3 regions of the Allobosea sp. FG18 genome follow, and region 3 is predicted to be linked to each of the others. Evidence: predicted binding sites of a transcription regulator. Region 3 holds the regulator's gene; each other region holds the start of a gene.
What was found. The regulator LexA, encoded in region 3, represses DNA repair genes until DNA is damaged. The targets are predictions, from matches to a motif close to TGTTCNNNNTGTGTTCNG.

Region 1: a site for LexA is predicted at 4,732-4,749, ahead of ACODTJ_RS00730 (DNA recombination protein RmuC). Genes of this name have one in related genera too.
Region 2: a site for LexA is predicted at 3,149-3,166, ahead of recA (recombinase RecA). Genes of this name have one in related genera too.

What each region holds. Positions count from the first base shown of each region.
Region 1 covers NZ_JBMDKB010000001.1:145,706-153,363, forward strand. Annotated here, with positions in the region: gene ACODTJ_RS00715 (ATP-binding cassette domain-containing protein) at 1-545, shown strand, start outside; gene ACODTJ_RS00720 (OsmC family protein) at 588-1,103, shown strand; gene ACODTJ_RS00725 (HAMP domain-containing methyl-accepting chemotaxis protein) at 1,150-3,219, opposite strand; gene ACODTJ_RS00730 (DNA recombination protein RmuC) at 3,515-4,699, opposite strand; gene def (peptide deformylase) at 4,814-5,350, shown strand; gene fmt (methionyl-tRNA formyltransferase) at 5,500-6,429, shown strand; gene truA (tRNA pseudouridine(38-40) synthase TruA) at 6,592-7,335, shown strand; gene ACODTJ_RS00750 (hypothetical protein) at 7,348-7,658, opposite strand, start outside.
Region 2 covers NZ_JBMDKB010000021.1:12,608-20,265, forward strand. Annotated here, with positions in the region: gene alaS (alanine--tRNA ligase) at 1-1,657, opposite strand, end outside; gene recA (recombinase RecA) at 1,980-3,026, opposite strand; gene ACODTJ_RS21660 (TetR/AcrR family transcriptional regulator) at 3,202-3,795, opposite strand; gene ACODTJ_RS21665 (crotonase/enoyl-CoA hydratase family protein) at 3,877-4,704, shown strand; gene ACODTJ_RS21670 (DUF1330 domain-containing protein) at 4,704-5,126, shown strand; gene cckA (cell cycle histidine kinase CckA) at 5,160-7,658, opposite strand, start outside.
Region 3 covers NZ_JBMDKB010000004.1:49,241-56,898, reverse strand. Annotated here, with positions in the region: gene gltX (glutamate--tRNA ligase) at 1-1,327, opposite strand, end outside; gene ACODTJ_RS06090 (ComEC/Rec2 family competence protein) at 1,481-3,772, shown strand; gene lexA (transcriptional repressor LexA) at 3,766-4,479, opposite strand; gene ACODTJ_RS06080 (molybdopterin molybdotransferase MoeA) at 4,737-5,948, opposite strand; gene moaC (cyclic pyranopterin monophosphate synthase MoaC) at 5,948-6,430, opposite strand; gene trpC (indole-3-glycerol phosphate synthase TrpC) at 6,427-7,233, opposite strand; gene trpD (anthranilate phosphoribosyltransferase) at 7,241-7,658, opposite strand, start outside.

The DNA.
Region 1 (7,658 bases), on a different contig from region 3:
TCGGCCTGCTCTGCGCCCGGCCACGTTTCTTTGCCTGGCTCGATCTCACGGAGAATCTCGCTTTCGTCCTGCCGAAGGCGACGCCGTTTGAGCGCGAGGGGCTGATCGCCAATGTGCTGGTCCGCCTCGGTCTTGCCGCGCAGGCAAAGCAGCGGCCGGCTGAGCTCTCGCCGGAGGGGCTGCTGCGGCTGGCCATCGCCCGCCTCCTGCTGGTCAGGCCGCACCTGCTGCTGATCGACGAGCCTTTTGCCGCGCTCGATGCCGAGGCGCGTGCTCGGCTCGCTGCCTTCCTGCCGGAACTCTGTACGCAGGCGCGCCCTGCCGTCGTCATCGCCCCCGGCTCCGTCGAGGAGGCTCTGCGTCTGGCCGATCGCATCCTCGTCCTGCCACGGCAGCCGGGCCCGGTTGCCTTCAGCCTCGACAACCTGCTGGCGCGTCCGCGCGAGGAGGGCTCCGTCGGCTTCGTCACCCTGCGCCGCGAGTTGCGCCGGGCGCTCGACAAGGAAAGCCGGCATGCCGTGCCGGAGGTGGAGGCAGCGGCCTGAAATCGCTACAAGCCAGCGGGCCGCTTCAAGAGGATCATGATCATGGACGTCACCGCGCTGCGCGCCTTGCAGGCCCCGCTCAAGGACGAATACCGCACCAATCCCGAGGCGGCGATCATCACGCTGAAGGCTCATGGTGAACTCGACGACCAGCACATCGCCTGCAAGGTCGAGACCGGCCGCGCCATCGCGCTCGCTGGCCTGCATCCCGCCACCGGCGGCTCCGGCGCCGAGCTCTGCTCCGGCGACATGCTGCTGGAGGCGCTGGTCGCCTGCGCCGGCGTGACGCTGAAGGCGGTCGCGACCGCGTTGGAGATCGAACTGAAGAAGGGCGTGGTCCGCGCCGAGGGCGATCTCGATTTCCGCGGCACGCTCGGCGTCGCCAAGGACGCGGCGGTCGGTTTCAAGGCGATCCGCCTGTTCTTCGACGTCGAGACCGATGCGCCGCAGGAAAAGCTCGACACGCTGCTCAAGCTCACCGAGCGCTATTGCGTGGTCTTCCAGACGCTGAATGTGAAGCCGGAGCTGTCGGCGACCCTGCAAAACAACGCCTCCTGACACGGGTCAGGAGGCGCATTGAAACAGTATTGGATGGGAGGAGGGGCTAGAACTCTTCCCAGCCGGTGCTGCCGTTGCGAGCATTGACCGCGCGCTTGACGGGGGCAGGCTCGGCCTTCGCTGCGGCGGGGCGCCGCGATTGGTGGAAGGCTGCTTCGGCGAGCTGGCGCAAACGATCCGGTTCGGATGCAGCCGAGCTGATCGAGGCGGGTACGCGCGACACGGCAGCGCCGCCCTGATTGGTCTTGAAGGTCGCAACCAGCGCGTTGAGCTGTTCGATCCGGCCGGACAGCGAATTGGCGGAAGCGGCGCTCTGCTCGGACAGGGCCGCGTTTTGCTGGGTCATCTCGTCGAGATGCGCCACCGCCTGGCTCATCTCGTCGATGCCGTTGGCCTGCTCGCCCGAGGCTGCCGAGATGTCGGCGATCGTCGCCGCGACCTTCTGCGAGGCCGCGAGAATCTGCGTCAGGGCTTCGCCGGCCCTGCGCACCAGCTTCACGCCCTCGCCGACCTCGGCATTGGACGAGGAGATCAGCTCGGAGATGTCCTTCGCCGCTTCGCTGGAACGCTGCGCCAGTGTCCGGACCTCGGAGGCGACGACGGCGAAGCCCTTGCCGGCGTCACCGGCGCGCGCCGCCTCGACTGCAGCATTGAGCGCGAGCAGGTTGGTCTGGAAGGCGATGTCGTCGATCACCCGGATGATGTCGGAGATCTTCTGCGATGCGGTCTCGATCCGGGCCATGGCATCGACCGCCTGGCCGGCAATCGTGCCGCCGGACCGCGCAGCGCTTGCCGCCTCATCCGCAGCGGTTGCCGCCGAACGGGAAGCCTGGGCCGAGGCCTTGACCGAGGCTGCGAGCTCTTCGGTCGTGGCGGCCGTCTGCTCCAGCGAGGAAGCCTGTTCCTCGGTGCGCTTCGACAGGTCGTCGGCACCTATGCTGATCTCGCGTGCGGCGAGGCCGACATCGGCCGAGGTTGTCTGGATCGTCGCGACCGTCGCCGAGAGGCGGTCCACCGTCTCGTTGATCGCGCCCTTCAGGTCGGCGAAGCGGCCGCGGTAGCCGGTTCCGATCTGGCGCGTCAGGTCGCCGCCGGCGATCGCCTGGAGGATGTCCGCGAACTCGGTCGTGGCGCTGTCGACGACGCGGTTGATCTCGTTGATGCCGGCGACCAGTCGCTGCATCTGTTCGTCGCCGTCGTCGATCTGGAGCCGTGCCGAGAAATCACCGGCCGCCGCCGCTGCAACGACCTCGCTGACATCGGAGACGACCGCTTCCATCGACTGCGCCCGGGCGAGACGCGCGGCCGCAGCGATGCGCTCCTGCTCTTCCAGTGCACGGACGCGGGCGGCATTCTCCTGGAAGATCTGCAGGGCTCCAGCCATGTCGCCGATCTCGTCGCGGCGGCCGATGCTGGGCACCGTGACATCCTGCTCGCCGCCGGCCAGGCGCTTCATCGCGTCGGTCATGCCGGCAAGGGGGCGCACGATGCCGCCGATGACGAAGGCCAGCGCCAGGGCAGCGACCAGCAAGGCGCCACCGGCCATGACCAGCAACAGGATGGTGGCGGAGCCGGCGATGGACTGTGCTTCCATGCCCCGGTCTCGTGCCTGGGAGAGCTGCATCGAGGTCAGCTCCCCGAGCTTGGCGGAGATCGGGTCGATCGCCTTGTAGAGCTCGTCAGTGGCGAACATGCGCAGCGCGCTCTCGTCACGCTCCTTCAGAATGCCGATCAACTTGGCAACGGCGGCATCGCCGGTCTTCATCAGCACCGTCGCCTGTTCGGCAATCTGCTTTTCGTCGGCGGCCGTGATGGTGGGCAGGTAGGCCTTCCAGCCCTTGTCGATATTCCCCACCGCGTCCTGGACGCTCTTCAGCGCGTTCGTCCAGGTGATCTGGTTGCTCTGCGCCTTCCAGATCGTGTCGACGACATTGACCGCGTACATGTCGCTGACGATGCGCAACTGCTCCATCGGGATGACGTTGTTCTGGACAACTTCGTCGACCCGCTGTGTGACGGATCGAAGGGCTAGGAATCCGCAAGCGCCGACGACGAGGACGCAGAGAGTCAGCGCGACGAGCGCGCTCGCCAGCTTGGTCTTAATGCTCAAGGCCATGATGAACTTTCCGGGGAGAGGCCGCGATGATGAGGAGAGTGGTGGGGGTATTCGGGGTGCCTATTTTCTAGGCAATCGTCGGGCTCGTCCGGTTCGAAACATGACAGGCGACTGTATTCAGGTTGCGATTTCCCCTCAAATTTTCAGAGAACTCTTAAAGTTGCTCTAACGATAAGCGGGAGGTTGGCGCGCATTAATTTTGCACCCTCAACTAGTGGTTGTAATTCTAGTTATAGTTGCGTGTTCTTCTTGATGCGCCCCATGGGTGGCGCTCTCGGAAGGGGGCAGGCGGCCGCTATTCGGCCGCGCGCTTCAGCTCCAGCCCCTTGGCGAAGGGCAGCTTCGGCTCGCTCTTCTCGTCGTCGAAATCGAGCGCGCCGATCTTTTCGGCGCGGCTGGTGACCTTGCCGGCCGAGGTCTTGATCTGGCCGACATCGTCCTGTGCCTGCCGGAAATGATTGTCGAGCTTGTCGACGCGCTCGCCGAGCCGGCGCACGTCGTCGAGCAACTTGCCAACCTCGCTCTGGATCACCTGCGCTTCCTCGCGCATCCGGGCATCGCGCACCAGCGACTGCATCAGTTGGATCGCCAGAGCCAGCAGGGAGGGCGAGACGATCATGATGCGGGCCCGGTGCGCCCGCTGCACGACATCGTCGAAATGTTCGTGCAGGTCGGCGTAGATCGATTCCGAGGGCACGAAGAGCAGTGCGACGTCCTGCGTCTCGCCCGGCAGGAAATAGCGCTCGGCGATATCCTTCACATGCACGCCGACATCGCTGCGCACGCGCTGGCCGGCGGCCTTCCTGGCGTCGTCGCCACGGGCCTCGCGCAGCAGCGTGAAGCTCTCCAGCGGGAATTTGGCGTCGATGACGAGGCCGCGTCCGTCGCCGGGCAGGGTGACCAAGCAGTCCGGCCGCTTCCCGTTCGAGAGCTGCGGCTGGAAGGCGAAGAAGGCGGCGGGCAGGCCGTCGCGGATGATCGCTTCCATCCGGCCCTGGCCATAGGCGCCGCGCGCCTGCTTGTTGGCGAGCACGTCTCTGAGCGTCACGACCTCGGATGTCAGGTCCGTCAGGTTCTTCTGGGCGTTGTCGATCACCGCCAGCCGCTCCTGCAGCTTGCCGAGGCTCTCGGTGGTCTGCTGGACGTTCCGTTCCAGCCCTTGCCCGACCTTGTGGCTCAGCCCGTCCATCCGGTCGGCGACGAGCCGTGCGAGATCGCCCTGCCGGGTCGAGAGGATCTCGGCCATGGACTGCATCCGGCCGGCGAGCTCCGCCTGCTGGCGGTTCATCTCCGCGACCTTGTCGTCCATCTCGCGGGCGCGCTCGGTGGCCATCGCGGCTTCGATCGCGCGGGCCTTGCCGCCGCGCCAGCCGGCAATCACCGCCATCAGCAGCAGGACGAGACTCAGCGCCCCGAAGCCGAGCGCAGCTTCGGCCCAGGTCACCGGGCGTTCCAGCAGGGTGAAGGCGATCTCGTTCATGCACGGGAGCCTAGCCGATTCGGCTGGTAATGGCGAACGAAAGCGGAACAGTTTGACCGTCCTCTCACAAATGCTTATGTCCCCGGTTCAACAGCTCTTTTCCCTTGGAATCCCATGTCCGTTCGCCCGCTCGTCATCCTGCCCGACGCCCAGCTTCGCCTCGTCTCGAAGCCGGTCGAGGCTGTCACGCCCGAGATCAGGACGCTGGTCGCGGACATGTTCGAGACGATGTACGACGCGCCCGGCATCGGTCTCGCCGCGATCCAGATCGGCGTGCCGCTGCGCGTGGTGACGATCGACCTGTCGAAGCCGGAGGCGAAGGAGGGCGAGGAGCCCGAGCCGAAGAAGCCGCAGGTCTTCATCAATCCGGAGATCACCTGGTCTTCGGAGGAATTCAGCGTTTACGAGGAAGGCTGCCTCTCGATCCCCGAATATTACGAGGAGGTCGAGCGCCCGGCCGAGGTCAAGGTCCGCTACATGGATCTCGACGGCAAGACGCAGGAGATCGCGGCCGACGGCCTGCTGGCGACCTGCCTGCAGCACGAGATCGACCATCTCAACGGCGTTCTCTTCATCGACCATCTCTCGCGGCTGAAGCGCGAGCGCGTCACCAAGAAATTCGCCAAGTCGGCCAAGCGTTCGGCGGCTTGAGATTTGCGATCGATGCGCTGTCATTCCGGACGGAGCGCAGCGTAGATCCGGAATCCATGCCGGAGTGCATCCGGCAAAGGTTCAGGCAGAATCCCAGGCCCCCTTTCGGTCGCCCGGGATGACATTCGTTTTTAGGTAAGGTCGAGCGTATGAGTTTGCGCGTCATCTTCATGGGCACGCCGGATTTCGCCGTGCCGGTGCTGACCGAGATCGTCGGCCAGGGGCATGAGGTCGTCTCCTGCTACACCCGTGCCCCGGCGCAGGCGGGGCGGGGCCTCGAACTGAAGCCTTCGCCGGTGCATCGCGCCGCCGAACGCTTCGGCATCCCGGTCTTCACCCCCAAGACGCTGAAGACGCCGGAGCAGGCCGAGATCATCGCCTCGCATCAGGCCGATGTCGCGGTCGTCGTCGCCTACGGCATGATCCTGCCCCAGGCGATCCTCGATCTGCCCGAACTCGGCTGCCTCAACCTTCATGCCTCGCTGCTGCCGCGCTGGCGCGGCGCTGCCCCGATCCAGCGCGCGATCATGGCGGGCGATGCCGAGAGCGGCGTCTGCGTGATGAAGATGGAAGCCGGTCTCGACACCGGCCCCGTCGCGATGGTCGAGAAGCTGGCGATCGGCCCTGACATGACGGCCGGCGAATTGCACGACAGATTGAGTCCTCTCGGCGCCGACCTGATGGTGCGCGCGCTCGCGGCGCTCGGGCGCGGCGGCCTGCAGTTCACGCCGCAGCCGGAGGAAGGCGTGACCTATGCCAGCAAGATCGCCAATGCGGAGGCGAAGCTGAACTGGTCGCTGCCGGCCCAGCAGGTCCATGACCTCGTGCGCGGCCTCTCGCCCTTCCCGGGCGCCTTCGCCGAGATTGATCTCGGCAAGGGGCTGGAGCGGCTCAAGATCCTGCGCACCGCCCGTGCCGGCGGCGCGGCCGAGCCCGGTACGCTGCTCGACGATGAGGGCACGGTCGCCTGCGCCGTCGGCGCGGTGAAGCTGCTGCAGGTCCAGCGCGCCGGCAAGGCGCCGATGAGCGGGGCCGAGTTCCTGCGTGGCGCCCGGCTCGGAGCCGGTGCCAAGCTCTGAACCGATGATTTCATCCTCTACGCCGTCATCCCGGGCGCAGCGAAGCGAAGACCCGGGATCCATGCCGGAACCTTCATCGACGATGCTCCGGCATGGATCCCGGATCGGCGCGGCTTCGCCGCTTGTCCGGGATGACGGCGCAGGGATGAGGAAGGTCGCCTGATGCCGCGCTACAAGCTCGTCATCGAGTACGATGGGACGCCGTTCTCGGGTTGGCAGCGCCAGCTCAACGGCCCGTCCGTGCAGCAGAGCGTCGAGGAGGCGGTCGAGGCCTTCTGTGGCCATCCGGTCAGGCTGCATTGCGCCGGCCGGACCGATGCCGGGGTCCACGCCACCCATCAGGTCGCCCATGTCGATATCGACAAGGAATGGCGCACCGATGTCGTCCGCGATGCGACCAATGCCCGGCTGAAGCGAATTCCGGTCGCTGTCCTCAGCGCCGAATTGGTGCCTGATGATTTCGACGCCCGCATCTCGGCGCGGCGCCGCTATTACGTCTATCGCATCCTCGATCGCCGGGCCCAGCCGGCGCTGGAGCGCGATCGGGTCTGGCATGTGCCGGTCAAGCTCGACCACGAGGCGATGGACCGCGCGGCCAAGGCGTTGCTCGGCCATCATGACTTCACCACCTTCCGCGCCGCCGAATGCCAGGCCAACAGCCCGATCCGCACGCTCGATCGCTGCGACGTCCGTCGCGAGGGCTCCGAGATCGTCGTCTATGTCCACGCCCGTTCTTTCCTGCATCATCAGGTCCGCTCGATCGTCGGCTGCCTGAAGATGGTCGGGATGGGGCGTTGGCCGGAGAACAAGGTCGGCAAGGTGCTGGCTGCGCGCGACCGCTCGCAATGCGCTGCACTGGCGCCGTCCTGCGGGCTCTACCTGGCTGGCGTCGATTACGTCGAGTGAGGCGCAGGCTTCTCAGAACAGCCCGAACAGCCGGGTGACGCCGTAGTCGAGCATGATGCTGGCAATGACCAGCATCATGGCGATGCCCCGGCTCTCCGGTCCGAAGACGGCGCGCGCCACGCAATAGCGCAGGCGCAGCACGATCACGGCGAAGAACAGCGATTGCACGATCGCCAGCGCCGGCGGCGCCCAGCCGATTGCGAAGATCGCCGCGGGAACCGCCATCAGGCTGGCCGAGAGGATGCCGGCCCAGTTCCAGGCGATGACGAAGCTGGTGAAGCGCGGGCTCCGCGCGAGTTCCGGGCGCAATGCGATCAGCAGGG
Region 2 (7,658 bases), on a different contig from region 3:
CGACGACGAGCTCGACGGCGGCGCCGAGCTTCAATTCGCCTTCCTTGACCGTGATGCTATGGGCGAAGACGTCGCCGAGCTTCTTCTGGACGTCCGTGACCTCGACAACCGTGCCCGGCGCCTTGACTAGGCCGGCATCGCCGACCTGGCCGCCGGATTCGCCATAGAACGGCGTCTGGTTGACCAGCATGAAGCCGCTCTCGCCGGCCTTCAGGGCCTGGACCTCGGCATTGTCGCGGATCAGCGCGGTGACGACGCCCTCGGCGGTCTCGGTGTCGTAGCCCAGGAACTCGGTCGCGCCGACCTTGTCGCGCAGCGGGAACCAGAGCGTCTCGGTTGCAGCCTCGCCGGAGCCGGACCAGGCGGCCCGCGCCTTGGCCTTCTGCTGCTGCATGGCGGCGTCGAAGCCCTCGATATCGACCGTGATCTCGCGGGCGCGCAGCGCGTCCTGCGTCAGGTCGAGCGGGAAGCCATAGGTGTCGTAGAGCGTGAAGGCGACATCGCCCTTGAGGCTCTGGCCGGCGGTCAGGTCCTTCGAGGCGTCGTCGAGCAGGGTGAGGCCGCGCGCCAGCGTGGTGCGGAAGCGCGTTTCCTCGAGCTTCAGCGTCTCGGTGATCAGAGCCTCGGCGCGCAGCAATTCGGGATAGGCGCGGCCCATCTCGCGGGTGAGGGCAGGTACAAGCTTGTAGAGCAGCGGCTCCTTGGCGCCGAGGAGCTGCGCATGGCGCATGCCGCGGCGCATGATCCGGCGCAGGACATAGCCGCGACCTTCGTTCGAAGGCAGCACGCCATCGGCGATCAGGAAGGACGCGCAGCGCAGATGGTCGGCGATGACGCGATGGCTCGCCTTCATCGGGCCATCCGGATCGATCGAGGTCAGGTCGGCGATCGCGGTGATCAGGGCGCGGAACAGGTCGATATTGTAGTTGTCATGCGTGCCCTGGAGCACGGCCGCGATGCGCTCCAACCCCATGCCGGTATCGATCGAGGGGCGGGGCAGGTTGGTGCGGATGCCGCCGGCCGCTTCCTCGTATTGCATGAAGACGAGGTTCCAGATCTCGATGAAGCGATCGCCGTCCTGCTCGGCCGAGCCGGGCGGGCCGCCCCAGATATGGTCGCCGTGATCGTAGAAGATCTCGGAGCAGGGACCGCAGGGGCCAGTATCGCCCATCCGCCAGAAGTTATCCGAGGTGGGGATGCGGATGATCTTGTCGTCGGTCAGGCCGGCGATCTTCTTCCAGAGCGCGTGCGCCTCGTCGTCCTCGGAATAGACGGTGACCGTCAGCTTGTCCTTGGGCAGGCCGAATTCGCGGGTGACCAGCGTCCAGGCGTGGTGGATCGCCTGTTCCTTGAAATAGTCGCCGAAGGAGAAGTTCCCCAGCATCTCGAAGAAAGTGTGGTGACGCGCGGTGTAGCCGACATTGTCGAGGTCGTTGTGCTTGCCACCGGCGCGCACGCATTTCTGGGCCGTGGTGGCGCGCGAATAGGGGCGCTTCTCCTGGCCGGTGAAGACGTTCTTGAACTGCACCATGCCCGAATTGGCGAACATCAGCGTCGGGTCGTTGCGCGGCACGAGTGGGCTCGACGGCACGATCTCGTGGCCCTGGGACTTGAAGTAGTCGAGGAAGGTCGACCGGATATCGTTGACGCCGCTCATCGCTCTTTTGCGCTCTGATCTTGGGCAGGAGGCCGGGCTCGCGCTCGGCGGGAAGAACCGGTTCTAGTCAGGCGGTTGGCACCTGTCCAGAAAGCTTGATGCAGCGCACCAGCCGCAAGGCCTTATCGGCAAACGAAAACAGGCGGTCCGAAGACCGCCCGCTTGATAGAGGAGGGCAAGAATAGCTCTGCCCGTCATTGGCACTCTCTGCGTCATCCCGGGCTTGACCCGGGATCCATCGTAGAACGCAGAGCCCTATGATGGATTCCGGATCGGCGCCGCTCCGCGGCTTGTCCGGAATGACGGCTGTGCCCGTGTTCCCTCAGGCCTCGCCTTCGTCGAGATCGTCCGCGGTCGGGTCCGCCTGATCGAGGATGCGGTCGGCGACGAGGCCGGAATTCTGGCGGATCGTCGCTTCAATCTTGGCGGCGACGTCTGGATTGGTCTTGAGGAAGGTCTTGGCGTTCTCGCGGCCCTGGCCGAGGCGCTGGCTGTCGAAGGAGAACCAGGCGCCGGCCTTCTCGACCATGCCGGCCTTGACGCCGAGATCGATCAGTTCGCCGACCTTCGATATGCCCTCGCCGAACATGATGTCGAACTCGACCTGCTTGAAGGGTGGCGCGACCTTGTTCTTGACGACCTTGACGCGAACCTGGTTGCCGGTCGCCTCGTCGCGCTCCTTCAGCGTCGAGACGCGGCGGATGTCGAGGCGCACCGAAGCATAGAACTTGAGCGCGTTGCCGCCGGTCGTGGTCTCCGGCGAACCGTACATCACGCCGATCTTCATGCGGATCTGGTTGATGAAGATGACCATGCAGTTCGAGCGCGAGATCGAGGCGGTGAGCTTGCGCAGGGCCTGGCTCATCAGGCGGGCCTGGAGGCCCGGCTGGACGTCGCCCATCTCGCCCTCGATCTCGGCGCGGGGCGTCAGCGCCGCGACGGAGTCGACCACGAGCACGTCGATCGCGCCGGAGCGGACGAGCGTGTCGGTGATTTCAAGTGCCTGCTCGCCGGTATCGGGCTGCGAGATCAGCAGGTCGTCGAGATTGACGCCGAGCTTGCGGGCATAGACCGGGTCGAGCGCATGTTCGGCATCGACGAAGGCGCAAACGCCGCCCTTCTTCTGGGCCTCGGCGATGGTGTGCAGCGCCAGCGTGGTCTTGCCCGAGGATTCCGGCCCGTAGATCTCGATGACGCGGCCCTTGGGCAGGCCGCCGACGCCGAGCGCGATGTCGAGGCCGAGCGAACCGGTCGAAATCGTCTCGATCTCGATCGCCTGCGGGTTCTTGCCGAGCCGCATGATCGAGCCCTTGCCGAAGGCGCGTTCGATCTGGGAGAGCGCCGCATCCAGCGCCTTGGCCTTGTCCATCGAGGAGCCTTCCACGAGTTTGAGATTCGCCTGATTCACGTTTCGGGCTCCTTATGGCAGGGCGACGGGGACATCTCAATGCGTCTTGACATGAGAATGGTCACGCTTTGTTCCTGTCGGCAAGTTCTTTTTTTGTTCTCGATGTCAGTTCCTGTCAGGAGGCGGTTGCTGGGCGTTATGGAGCGCTTGTCCCAGGGGACTGCGCTGCTCGCGCCAGTGCTGCTGCCGCCCGGCCCGCCGCTTCGATATAGCCGGGGTCGCGATGCACCAACATAATGGAGAACGCTCCGTCCATCAGCAGGACGACCTGGCGGGCCAGCTCGGCTGAGGGCGGGATGCCGCCCGCCGCGCAGGCGCCGGCGAGCCAGGCCTCGAAGCCGGCCTTGTGGCGCGCGCCGATTCTGACGGCGGGGTGGCCGGGCAGCGGGGCGAGTTCGGCGGCGGTACGCAGAAAGCCGCAGCCCTTCCAGCGCGGATGGCGCGCCGAGCGGGCGAGCTGACGGAAGATCGCTTCGATTTTGTCCGGCAGTCCCCCGTCGGCTTCGTCGAACCACCGCGCCATGAGGGCGAGATTGGGCTGGTCGCGCGCGTCGAGATAGGCTGCGACGAGATCGTCCTTGCTCTCGAAATGATAATAGAGCGTACGCTTGGTCACCCCGGCCTTTGCTGCGACCGAGTCGACGCTGACCGCGCGGATTCCCTCATCATAGAAGAGCCGGCTGGCGGCATCGACGATGCGCTTGCGGGTAGGGCTGTCGGGCTTCTTCATGATCGATGTATACCGTATAGGTAGTATACATGACAGAGCCGGGCAGACAGCCTTCCGCGGTCGATGACCCAGGAGGTTTTCATGCCTGACCATGATCCCGTTCTCTTCGCCAGCGCTGGCGGAATCGCCACGCTGACACTTAACCGGCCCGACAAGCTCAATGCGCTGAGCTACGAGTTGATCGACCGGCTGCTCGCCCATCTCGACGTCATCGAGGACGACCCGGCCATTCGTGTCGTCATCCTGACGGGCGCCGGGGAACGCGCCTTTTCCGCGGGGGGCGACATTCCCCAGTTCTCAGGCAGCGTCGCCTCGAGCCCGGAGACCGCGGTGCGCGACTTCGTTCGGCGCGGCCAACGGCTGACCGCACGGCTGGAAGCGTTCTGCAAGCCGGTGATCGCCGCAGTGAACGGTCTCGCCTATGGCGGCGGCTGCGAAATTACAGAAGCGGTTCCGCTCGCCATCGCGAGCGAGCGGGCGATCTTCGCCAAGCCGGAGATCAATCTCGGCATGCCGCCGACCTTCGGTGGGACGCAGCGCCTGCCGCGGCTGGCCGGCCGAAAGCGCGCGCTGGAGCTGCTCCTGACCGGGGATCCCTTCCCAGCTGCGCGGGCGCTGGAGCTGGGGCTGGTCAATCACGTCGCGGCGCATCATGATCTGCTGCCGGCAGCGCATGAGCTGGCCCAGCGGATCATGCGGCATTCCCCGCTGGCGACGGCCAGCATCCTGGCGGCGGTCACCCGTGGCATCAATGCCAGCATCGGCGAAGGGCTCTTGATCGAGAGCGAGCAGTTCGCACGCATTGCACCGACCGCGGACCTGCGTGAGGGGCTGGATGCGTGGATGGGGCGGCGCGCTCCGCGCTATATCGGCTCCTGGTCGCGGACTGCGGGACGGGGAGAGACGTGATGACGGACCATACCACCTTTTCACGCGAGAGCTTGGCCGCCTTCCGCGCTGCGGACAGGGCGGGGCCGGTCCAGATGCTCAACCTGATTCGCCTGCATGAGCTGGCGCAGTATCCTGACGGGCGAGGTGGATCTGGGGTCGAGGCCTTCTCCGCCTACGGCCGGATCAGCGAGCCGGTCCTGGCGCGGTTGGGTGGGCGCATCCTGTGGCGGGGCCGCTTTGAGCAGATGCTGATCGGGCCTGAAGCAGAAAATTGGGATGTCTGCTTCATTGCCGAATATCCAAGCGTCGAGGCTTTCGCGGCGCTGTTTCGCGATCCCGTCTACCGTGAGGCGATGCAACACCGACTGGCGGCCGTGAAGGACTGCCGGCTCGTACGATACGGCGCGAGCGTTGCGGGCTCGCGCTTCTCAAACGCCTGAAGCCAGGGCTGGCGGCCGTGAGGTCGCCGGCCTTTAGCCCATCGCCGCCTTCACCGTCTCGACGAGCTGCTTCATCGTGAAGGGCTTGGGCAGGAAGTGGAATTCCTCGCCTTCCGGCAGGTTCTTGCGGAAGGCTTCCTCCGCATAGCCGGAGACGAAGACGACCTTGGTGTTCGGGTTGCGCTTGCGCAATTCGCCGAGCAGCGTCGGGCCGTCCATTTCCGGCATCACCACGTCGGAGACGACGAGGTCGATCTTGCCGTCGTTCTGCAGGAAGAGGTCGAGCGCCTCGACGCCCGATGCCGCCTCATGGACGGTGTAGCCGCGCGAGACCAACATGCGGGCATTGAGCGCGCGCACCGCGTCCTCGTCCTCGACCAGCAGGATGACGCCGGCGCCGGTATGGTCGGCGGCGAGCTTCTTCGGCGCCTCCTTGGCGGCGGCCTCGGCGGCGATCTCCTCCTGGCTCGGCACATGGCGCGGCAGGAAGATCTGGAAGGCCGTGCCCTTGCCGATGGTCGAGTCGACGAAGACGTAGCCGCCGGTCTGCTTGACGATGCCGTAGACCATGGAGAGGCCGAGACCGGTGCCCTTGCCGACCTCCTTGGTGGTGAAGAACGGCTCGAAGATCTTGTCGAGATGCTCCTGAGGGATGCCGGTGCCGGTATCCTCGACCTCCAGCAGGACGTAATTGTCGGCCGGCAGGGCCTCGTGGCCGAAGGAGGCGCAGTCCTCGCGGGCGACGTTGCGGGTGCGGACCGCGAGCTTGCCGCCGTCCGGCATGGCGTCGCGGGCGTTGACGGCGAGGTTGACGATGACCTGCTCGAGCTGGCCGAGATCGGCCTTGACCGGCCAGAGATCACGGCCCTGGCGGACATCGAGCGTGACCTTGTCGGCGACGACGCGCTTCAGCATCAGCGAGAGGTCGGAAAGCACCTCGCCGAGCTCCAGCACCTGCGGGCGCAGCGTCTGGCGGCGCGAGAAGGCGAGGAGCTGCCGTACCAGCGCCGCGGCGCGGTAGGCATTCTGCTTGATCTGCATGATGTCCGGGAAGGACGGATCGGTCGGCCGGTGGCTCGCCAGCAGGAACTCGGAGGCGTTGATGATGACCTGCAGCACGTTGTTGAAATCGTGCGCGATGCCGCCGGCGAGCTGGCCGACCGCCTGCATCTTGCCGGCCTGGTCCATGTTGTCGCGCAGCTTGCGCTCGGCGGTGGTCTCCAGTGCATAGACGATGGCGCGCTCGCCATCGCCGCCTTCGGTGCCGGCGACGGGGGTGAGGTAGAGCTTGGCCGAGCGGCCGTCCTCGCCGGCAAGCGCGAGGTCGAGCGGCGCGCCGCCCGAGCGCCCGGCGACCACCTCGGCCAGCGCCTCGTTGAGCCCGGCGCCGGAGGCGACGAGGTCGTGGATGGTGCGGGGCCTGAGGCCCGCCGGGATCAGGCGGGCGAAGGCGGCGTTGGAATGCAGGATCGCGCCGGCCTCGTCGACGGTGGCGATCGCCATCGGCGTCGAATGGAAGAAGCGGGCGAAGCGGACTTCGGCATCGCTGCCGCCATCGGCCCCGGCCTCGCCGGCCGTGCGGTTGAGCACGAGGGTGCGCGAGGGGCCGGCGCGGCCGTCCTGCCCGAAGGCGACCTGATGGTGCAGGCGCACGGGCAGTGGGGCGCCGTTGCGGCGCTTCAGGTCGACATCGAGCACCTCGACGCGGACATCGCCGGGCTGGCCGCGGATCGCCTGGATCAGGGCGGCGGCGGAGGAGGTACAGACATCCTCGAGATGCAGGCCGCCCGAGCCGAAGCGGGCGAGGTCGAAATCGAGCCAGCCGGAGAGGGTGGCGTTGAGATAGGAGATCTCGCCATCGGCATCGATCGAGATGAAGCCGGCCGGCGCGTGGTCGAGATAGTCGATCGCGTGCTGGAGCTCCTGGAAGGCGTTTTCCTGGCGCTCGCGCTCGGGCGTGATGTCGGAGACCGACCAGATCGTCGCGGTCGTGGCCTCGCGGCGCACCGGCGAGACGCGGACGCGGTACCAGCCGACCTCGCCGCGCTCGTTCAGGGCGGGCTCGAGGCGGACCTCCTCGACGAGGCGACGATGCTCGCGGGCGGCGGTGGCAAGCCGGTAGATCGCTTCCGAGACATCGGCGCGGCCGGTCAGCAGGCGGCCAACCGGCTTCAGGTCATTGGCGCCGGTGGCGCCCGCCAGCGCGAGATAGGCCTCGTTGGCATAGACGATCTCGTTCTCGCTCTCGGTCACGACGATGCCATCGTCGGCGCGGTCGACGATCGCCTTGGTCAGGTCGTTGCGGGCGGCGCGGCCGGAAAACTGCACGAGGCCGATGGCGAAGGCGAAGAGGCCGAAGACGCCGACGACCGAGAGGATGGCGAGCAGGCCAAGTATCAGGGGCTGCGCCCATTCATTGGCGAGGAAGCCGAGCGCGATCGCCGCGCCCACCAGCACGCCCGCGACCAGCAGGATGATGCCGATATGGCCGGGCTTGTCGGAGCGATCGATCGTGTTGGTCGCCGTGGTGCC
Region 3 (7,658 bases):
GCGCGGCGCGCAGCGGCTGTGCCGCCTGGCCGAGCTTGAGCCCGCTCTCCTCGACATAGGCGCGAACCGCCGCTTCCAGCGGGGCCGGCGACCAGTCGTCGACGGCGGCGAGCTTCTCCGCGATCTTCGGCAGGCGCTGGCGCGCGGCCTCGTCGAGCAGGCCCTTGGCCTTGTCGTCGAGCTGCAGCGGGCGCTGGGCATAGAGATAGAAGGCGCTGTCGAGCAGTTCGATCAGCGTCTTGGCGCGCTCCTTGAGGCCCGGCATGGCGGCGAGGAATTTTGCCTCCAGCTCCGGCGAGAGCGTGGCGCCGAGGCCGCGCGCCGGCCCGATCTCCGGCAGGATGACCTTGAGCGCGGCAAGCAGGTCCGCATCATCCGACTGACGCATATAGAGGCCGTTGAGGTTCTCCAGCTTGGCGTAGTCGAAGCGCGCCGGCGAGCGGCCGATCGAGGACAGCTTGAAGGCGTCGATCATTTCCTGGGTGGAGAACACCTCCTGATCGCCATGGCTCCAGCCCAGCCGCACCAGATAGTTGCGCAGCGCCGCCGGCAGATAGCCCATCGAGCGATAGGCATCGATGCCGAGCGCGCCGTGGCGCTTCGAGAGCTTGGCGCCGTCCGCGCCATGGATCAGCGGGATATGCGACATGCTCGGCACGTCCCAGCCCAGCGCGTCGTAGATCTGGGTCTGGCGGGCGGCATTGGTCAGGTGGTCGTCGCCGCGGATGATATGGGTCACGCCCATGTCATGGTCGTCGACGACGACGGCGAGCATATAGGTCGGCGTGCCGTCCGAGCGCAGCAGCACGAGGTCGTCGAGATTCTCGTTCTGCCAGACGACGCGGCCCTGGACCTCGTCATTGACCACGGTCTCGCCGGTCTGCGGCGCCTTGAGGCGGATGACGGGCTTCGCGCCTTCCGGCGCGGTCGACGGATCGCGGTCGCGCCAGCGCCCGTCATAGCGCAGCGGCTTGCCCTCGGCGCGCGCCTTCTCGCGCATCTCCTCGAGCTCGGCCGGGGTGGCATAGCAATGATAAGCCTTGCCGGCGGCAAGCATCTGCTCGGCGACTTCGCGATGCCGGGCGGCGCGCTGGAACTGGTAGACGGTCTGGCCGTCCCAGTCGAGCCCGAGCCATTCCAGCCCGTCGAGAATCGCGGCGATGGCGGCATCGGTCGAGCGTTCCCGGTCGGTATCCTCGATGCGCAGCAGCATCTTGCCGCCTTGCCGGCGGGCATAGAGCCAGTTGAACAGCGCGGTTCGGGCTCCGCCGATATGCAGGAATCCGGTGGGCGAGGGCGCAAAGCGCGTGACGACGGCGTTGCTCATGGGAGGGAACTCCGGCCGGGCGGCCAGGGCCGTCCGGGGCAAGACAGGGGAAGGGGCCGGATCGTGACATGACAACCGGCGCGCGCCCTGTAACATGGCTTTGCCGGAAACGCTAAGCGGTCAAATCGCAGCGCCGGCGGGGGAGAGCGGGCGATGCAGCCGGCACCGCCGGGGCAGGGGCAGGCACAGGGCCGGCGCGGCGCGCGCGCCGATGCCTTGCCGGCACGGCTCGGTGCCATGGCCCCGCTGGCGGCCAATCTTCGCCCGTTGCTGTGGCAGCTTTGGCTCCATCTCTCGCGGGGTTTCGCGCTGGAGGTCGAGAGGCGCCGGCCCTTCCTATGGCTGCCGATCGCGATGGGCGCCGGCATCCTGCTCTATTTCGCTGCCGATCGTGAGCCGGCATTATGGGCGCCGCTGCTCGGCTTAGGCTTGAGCAGCGCGGCGGCCTTCGCCCTGCGGAGGCGCCCTCTCGCGTCGATGACCTGCCTCGCGGCGGCGGCGGCCTTTCTGGGCTTCGTTGCCGGCGTCTGGCGCACGGACGATATCAAGGCGCCGATGCTGGAGCGGCCGCGCATCGGCGAATTGACCGGCTTCGTCGAGAGCGTCGAGGCGCGCGACAGCGGCGCGCGGCTCGTCATACTGGTGACCGATCTCGCCAATGTGCCGGTGGACCAGCGGCCGAAGCGGGTCCGCGTCAATATCCGGCAGGGCTCCGTCGCACCGGGGGACCACATCGTCGCAACCGCGCGCCTGCTGCCACCTCCGGGACCGGCGCGAGCCGGCGGCTACGATTTCGGCCGCGACGCCTTCTTTCGCGGGATCGGCGCCGTCGGCAGCATCTCCGGCAAGATCGCGCTGGCAGCACCGCCATATCCGCTGCCGGCGCGCCTCGCGCTCGACGTGACGATCGACCGCGCCCGCAATGCCCTGACCAAACGCATCGCCGAGGTCGGGGGCGGGCAGGGCGGGGCGGTTGCCGCCGCGCTCGTCACCGGCAAGCGCGGCCTGATCACCGAGGCCACCAATAACGACCTGCGTGCCGCCGGTATCTATCACATCGTCTCGATCTCCGGCCTGCACATGGTGCTCGCCGCCGGCACGATCTTCTGGCTGGTGCGCGCGCTGCTGGCCCTGTCGCAGACGGTGGCGCTGCACTGGCCGGTCAAGAAACTCGCCGCTGTGGCGGCCATGCTGGGCGCGACCGCCTATTGCATCTTCTCGGGCAGCGATGTCGCGACCGAACGCTCGCTGATCATGACGCTGGTCATGCTCGGCGCGATCCTGGTCGATCGCGCGGCGCTCAGCATGCGCAACCTCGCGCTCGCCGCCATGATCGTGCTGCTGCGCGAGCCGGAAGCGCTGCTCGGGCCGAGCTTCCAGATGTCCTTCGGCGCGGTCGCGGCGCTGATCGCCTTCGCCGAGCGCTGGGAGCGGAGAGATCGCAGCGAGCCGCCGTCGGCATTGCCTTGGCCGCTCGGGCCAATCTGGACGGCGGCGCTCGGCATCCTCGTCACCACCATGCTGGCGACCGCCGCGACCGCCCCCTTCGGCGCCTATCACTTCCAGACCTTCAACCCGTTTGGGCTGCTCGGCAACGCCATGGCGCTGCCCTTCGTCTCGCTTTTCGTCATGCCGGCAGCGGTGTTCGGCGTGCTAGCCTATCCGTTCGGGCTGGACTGGCCGGCCTGGGCCTTGATGGGGCTTGCCTCCGATGTCGTGCTTAAGGTCGCGCACTGGGTCGCGACCATCGACCATTCCACCGTGACGGTCGCAGCCTTCGGCCCGGTCGTGCTGGCCTGTTTCGCGATGGCTTTACTCTGGCTGACGCTCTGGACCACGGCCTGGCGCTGGCTGGCGGCCGTGCCGCTCATCCTCGGGGTCGCCATTGCCGGCAAGCCGGAGCGGCCGGAGATCCTGATCGAGCGCGACGGTTCCGGGCTTGCCGTGCGCGGTCCCGATGGACGCCTCGCCATCGCCGGCAAGCCCAGTCGCTTCGTCCTGCAGCAATGGCTCGCTGCTGATGGCGACAGCCGCTCGCCGGATGATCCGACATTGCGCACCGGCGTCACCTGCGACCGGCTGGCTTGCGTCGCGCAGACGACCGACAAGCGCACGATCTCGTACACGCGCGAGCGTCTCGCGATCATCGAGGATTGCCTGCGCGCCGATCTCGTCGTCACCGCCATTCCCTGGAGCGGGGCCTGCAAGGCCAGACTGGTCGAGCGGATGGCGCTATCACGCGACGGCGCGACCTCGCTCTACCGGACGGCGACCGGGTGGAACAGCCGAACCTCGGAGCCGACCGCAGCCGACCGTCCATGGACCCGCCGGCGCGAGCCTCGCCCTGCAGAGGTGGCAACCCGGCCGGTTGGTCAGCCCGCAACGGTGCAGCCTGCATCAGCCTCCGACAGTGAGGTCGACGCCGATGTCGAGCGCCTTCAGTAGCGTCGCATCAGATTGACGAGGCGGCCCTGGATCTTGACCCGGTCGGGGCCGAGCACGCGGGTCTCATAGGCCGGATTCGCCGCTTCGAGCGCGATCGAGGAGCCACGCTTGCGCAGGCGCTTCAGCGTCGCCTCCTCGTCGTCGATCAGCGCGACGACGATATCGCCGGTATTGGCGGTGTCCTGCTTGCGGATGACGACGGTATCGCCGTCGAGAATGCCGGCTTCCACCATCGAGTCGCCACGCACTTCGAGCGCGTAATGCTCGCCGGAGCCGAGCATGTCCGGCGGCAGCGAGACGGTGTGACTGCGGCTCTGGATCGCCGAGATCGGGGTGCCCGCTGCGATGCGGCCCATGACGGGAATGGCGATGGAATGCCGGCTGTCGTCCTCGACCGCTGCTGGCCGGGGCTTGGCGACGCTCGGCTGGGCGCCGAGACCGCCCTGCACGACGGCCGGGCTGAAGCGGGGTCGCGGCTGCGGGGCGCCGAACCCGTCCGGCATCTTGATGACTTCGAGCGCGCGGGCCCGATTTGGCAGGCGGCGGATGAAGCCGCGCTCCTCCAGCGCCATGATGAGACGATGGATGCCGGATTTCGAGCGCAGGTCGAGCGCGTCCTTCATTTCGTCGAAGGAGGGCGGCACGCCACTTTCGCGCAAGCGTTCCTGGATGAAGCGCAGGAGTTCGTGTTGCTTGCGTGTCAGCATGGTCGCCGCCAGCCCCTCAAAGCGCAGATTCGAAACAAAGCACGAACACCATACGCGTTCTGCTTGTGTTCCGCAAGCTGCTATGCCTTCGCGGAAGCGTGAGATAGCCGTATGGAAAACGCGCCGTCATTCCGGACAAGCCGCGTCAGCGGCGCCGATCCGGAATCCATCATGGAGCGCGGCGTTCTACGATGGATTCCGGGTCTGCGCTTCGCTTGCCCGGAATGACGTCGCGGGGGCAATAAAGAGCGCGCGCTCTACCGCAACGGCAGGATACGGCAGGAATCGCCCTTCTTCGCGGCAGCGGCATGGGCAGGCCGAATCGTCAGGGCCTGCGCCCGCGCGAGCGTACCAAGCATCGAGGAATCCTGCCGGTCGAAGGGCGTCGCGACCCAGCCTTCCGGCGTCAGCGTGAGCTCCGAGCGCAGATAGTCCTCGCGCTCGTCATTGCCGGGCATGTCGCGGCCGAGGATGGCGGGAATGCTGCGGTCGCGATCGGCATCGGCAATGCCGAGCAGCGCCTCGATCAAGGGCAGCACGAAGAGATGGCCGCAAACGATCGAGGAGACCGGATTGCCCGGCAGCCCGACCACGACCATCCGGCCGAGCCGCCCGGTCATCATCGGCTTGCCCGGCCGCATCGCGATCTTCCAGAATCCGAGCGTCATGCCGGCCCGCGTCAGCGCTTCCTGCACGAGATCGTGCGCGCCGACCGAGGCGCCGCCGAGCGTGATCAGCACATCGGCATCGGCTGCGCGCGCCCTTGCGATCTTCGCGGCGAGATCGGCATGGTCGTCGCGGGCGATGCCAAGGTCGAGCACGGTGCCGCCGGCCTTCTCGACGAGAGCGGCGAGCGAAAACGAGTTCGAGGCGACGATCTGGTCGCGGCCGACCGGCTCGCCCGGCGCCACCAACTCGTCGCCCGTGGCGAGAATCGCGACGCGCGGCTTCCGCCGGACCGGCAAAGTCGGATGCCCCATCGCGGCGGCGAGGCCGAGTGCCGCACTGTCGAGCACGCGACCGGCCGACAGCAAAACGTCGCCCTCGTGGAAGTCGAGCCCCGCCGCGCGCAGGAATTTGCCCTTGGCAGGCGGCACGCGGACGCGAATGACAGGGCTGTCGACGCCATCGGCATCTTCCTGCATCAGGATCGTGTCGGCGCCGTCAGGCATCGGCGCGCCCGTGAAGATGCGCACGGCTTGTCCCGGGCCGACCGCTCCCTCATAGGCCCGGCCGGCGGCGGATTCGCCGATCACCGAGAGCGAGACGCCTTCCGCCATCTCGTCGCCACGCACGGCATAGCCGTCCATGGCCGAATTGGCGAAGGGCGGCTGGGTCCTGAGCGCCTTGACCTCGCCGGCGAGCACCCGCCAGGCGCATTGCGCCAATGGCAGGGTTTCCGCTCCCGTCGGCTCCGGAATGCTGTCGAGCAGCGCCTTGCGCGCGACGGGGACCGGAGTGAGCGCCATCAGCTAGCATTCGCCTCGTAATCGCCCGACTGGCCGCCAGACTTGTGCAGCAGCCGGATGTTCTCGATCCGCATCGCCCGGTCGACGGCCTTGACCATGTCGTAGACGGTAAGACAGGCGACGGAGACGGCGGTCAGCGCCTCCATCTCGACGCCGGTCTGGCCCTTCATCTTGACCTCGGCGCGCACGCGCACGCCCGGCAGGGCCTCGTCGATCGCGAGGTCGACGGCGATCTTGCTGAGCAGCAGCGGGTGGCAGAGCGGGATCAGTTCATGCGTGCGCTTCGCCGCCATGATGCCGGCGAGGCGTGCGGTGCCGAGCACGTCGCCCTTCTTGGCGTTGCCGTCGCGCACGATCGCGATCGTCTCCGGCGCCATGACGACCTGGCCTTCGGCGATCGCCATGCGGGTCGTCTCGGCCTTGCCGCCGACATCGACCATATGCGCCTGGCCTTGCGCGTCGAGATGGCTGAGCCGGCTCACGCCGCGACGGCCTTGCCGGTCAGCAGCGCCTGCGTTGCGGCGGTGACGTCGGCCTGTCGCATCAGGCTTTCGCCGACGAGGAAGCTGTTGACGCCGATCCGGTTGAGCCGGGCAATGTCGGCATGCGTGAAGATGCCGCTCTCGCTGATGACGATACGGTCGGCCGGCACGCGCGGCGCCAGCCGCTCGGTCACGGCGAGATCGACATTGAAGCTGCGCAGATCGCGGTTGTTGATGCCGAGCATCCGGCTTTCGAGCTTGAGCGCCCGGTCGAGCTCGGCATCGTCATGGACCTCGACGAGGACGTCCATGCCGAGCTCGCGCGCGGTCTCGTTCAGGGCGCTCGCGGTAGCGTCGTCGACACTGGCCATGATGATCAGGATGCAGTCGGCGCCCCAGGCGCGGGCCTCGTAGACCTGATAGGGCTCGTAGAGGAAATCCTTGCGCAAGGCCGGCAGGCCGGCGGCCTCGCGCGCCGCGGTCAGGAATTCCGGCTGGCCCTGGAAGGATGGCGCGTCGGTCAGGACGGAGAGGCAGGCCGCGCCGCCGGCCGCATAGGCGCGGGCGAGCGAAGGCGGGTCGAAATCGGCCCGGATCAGGCCCTTGGACGGGCTCGCCTTCTTGATTTCGGCGATCAGCGCGGGCGTCCCCAGTGCGAGCTTGCCTGCCAGCGCATCGGCGAAGCCGCGCGGCTTGGAGGCGGCGCGCGCCCGGCGTTCGATTTCGGCCTGCGGGACGGCGGCTTTCGCAGCCGCGATCTCCTGGCGCTTATAGGCTTCGATCTTCGCGAGGATATCGGTCATGCCGGCCTCACGCGTTCGAGGCTTTGACGAGCGCGGCGAGCGTCGCCTTGGCCTTGCCGGAATCGAGCGCGGCCGTCGCCTGGGCGAAGCCGTCCTTCAGGTCCGTCGCCTTGCCGGCGACGAGCAGCGCCGCTGCCGCATTGAAAGCGGCGATATCGCGGAAGCCGGTCTTGTCGCCTGCGAGCACGGCGTTGAGCGCCGCCGCATTCTCCTCCGGCGTGCCGCCGCGCAGAACTTCGGGCTTGGCGGGCTCAAGGCCGACATCGGCCGGGCTGATCGAAAAACTCTCGATCTTGCCGTTCTCCAGCGAGACGACACGGGTCGGCCCCGTCGTGGTGATCTCGTCGAGCCCGTCCGAGCCGTGCACGGCCCAGACGCGGGTCGACCCCAGGGAAGCGAGCACCTTGACCATTGGCTCCAGCCAG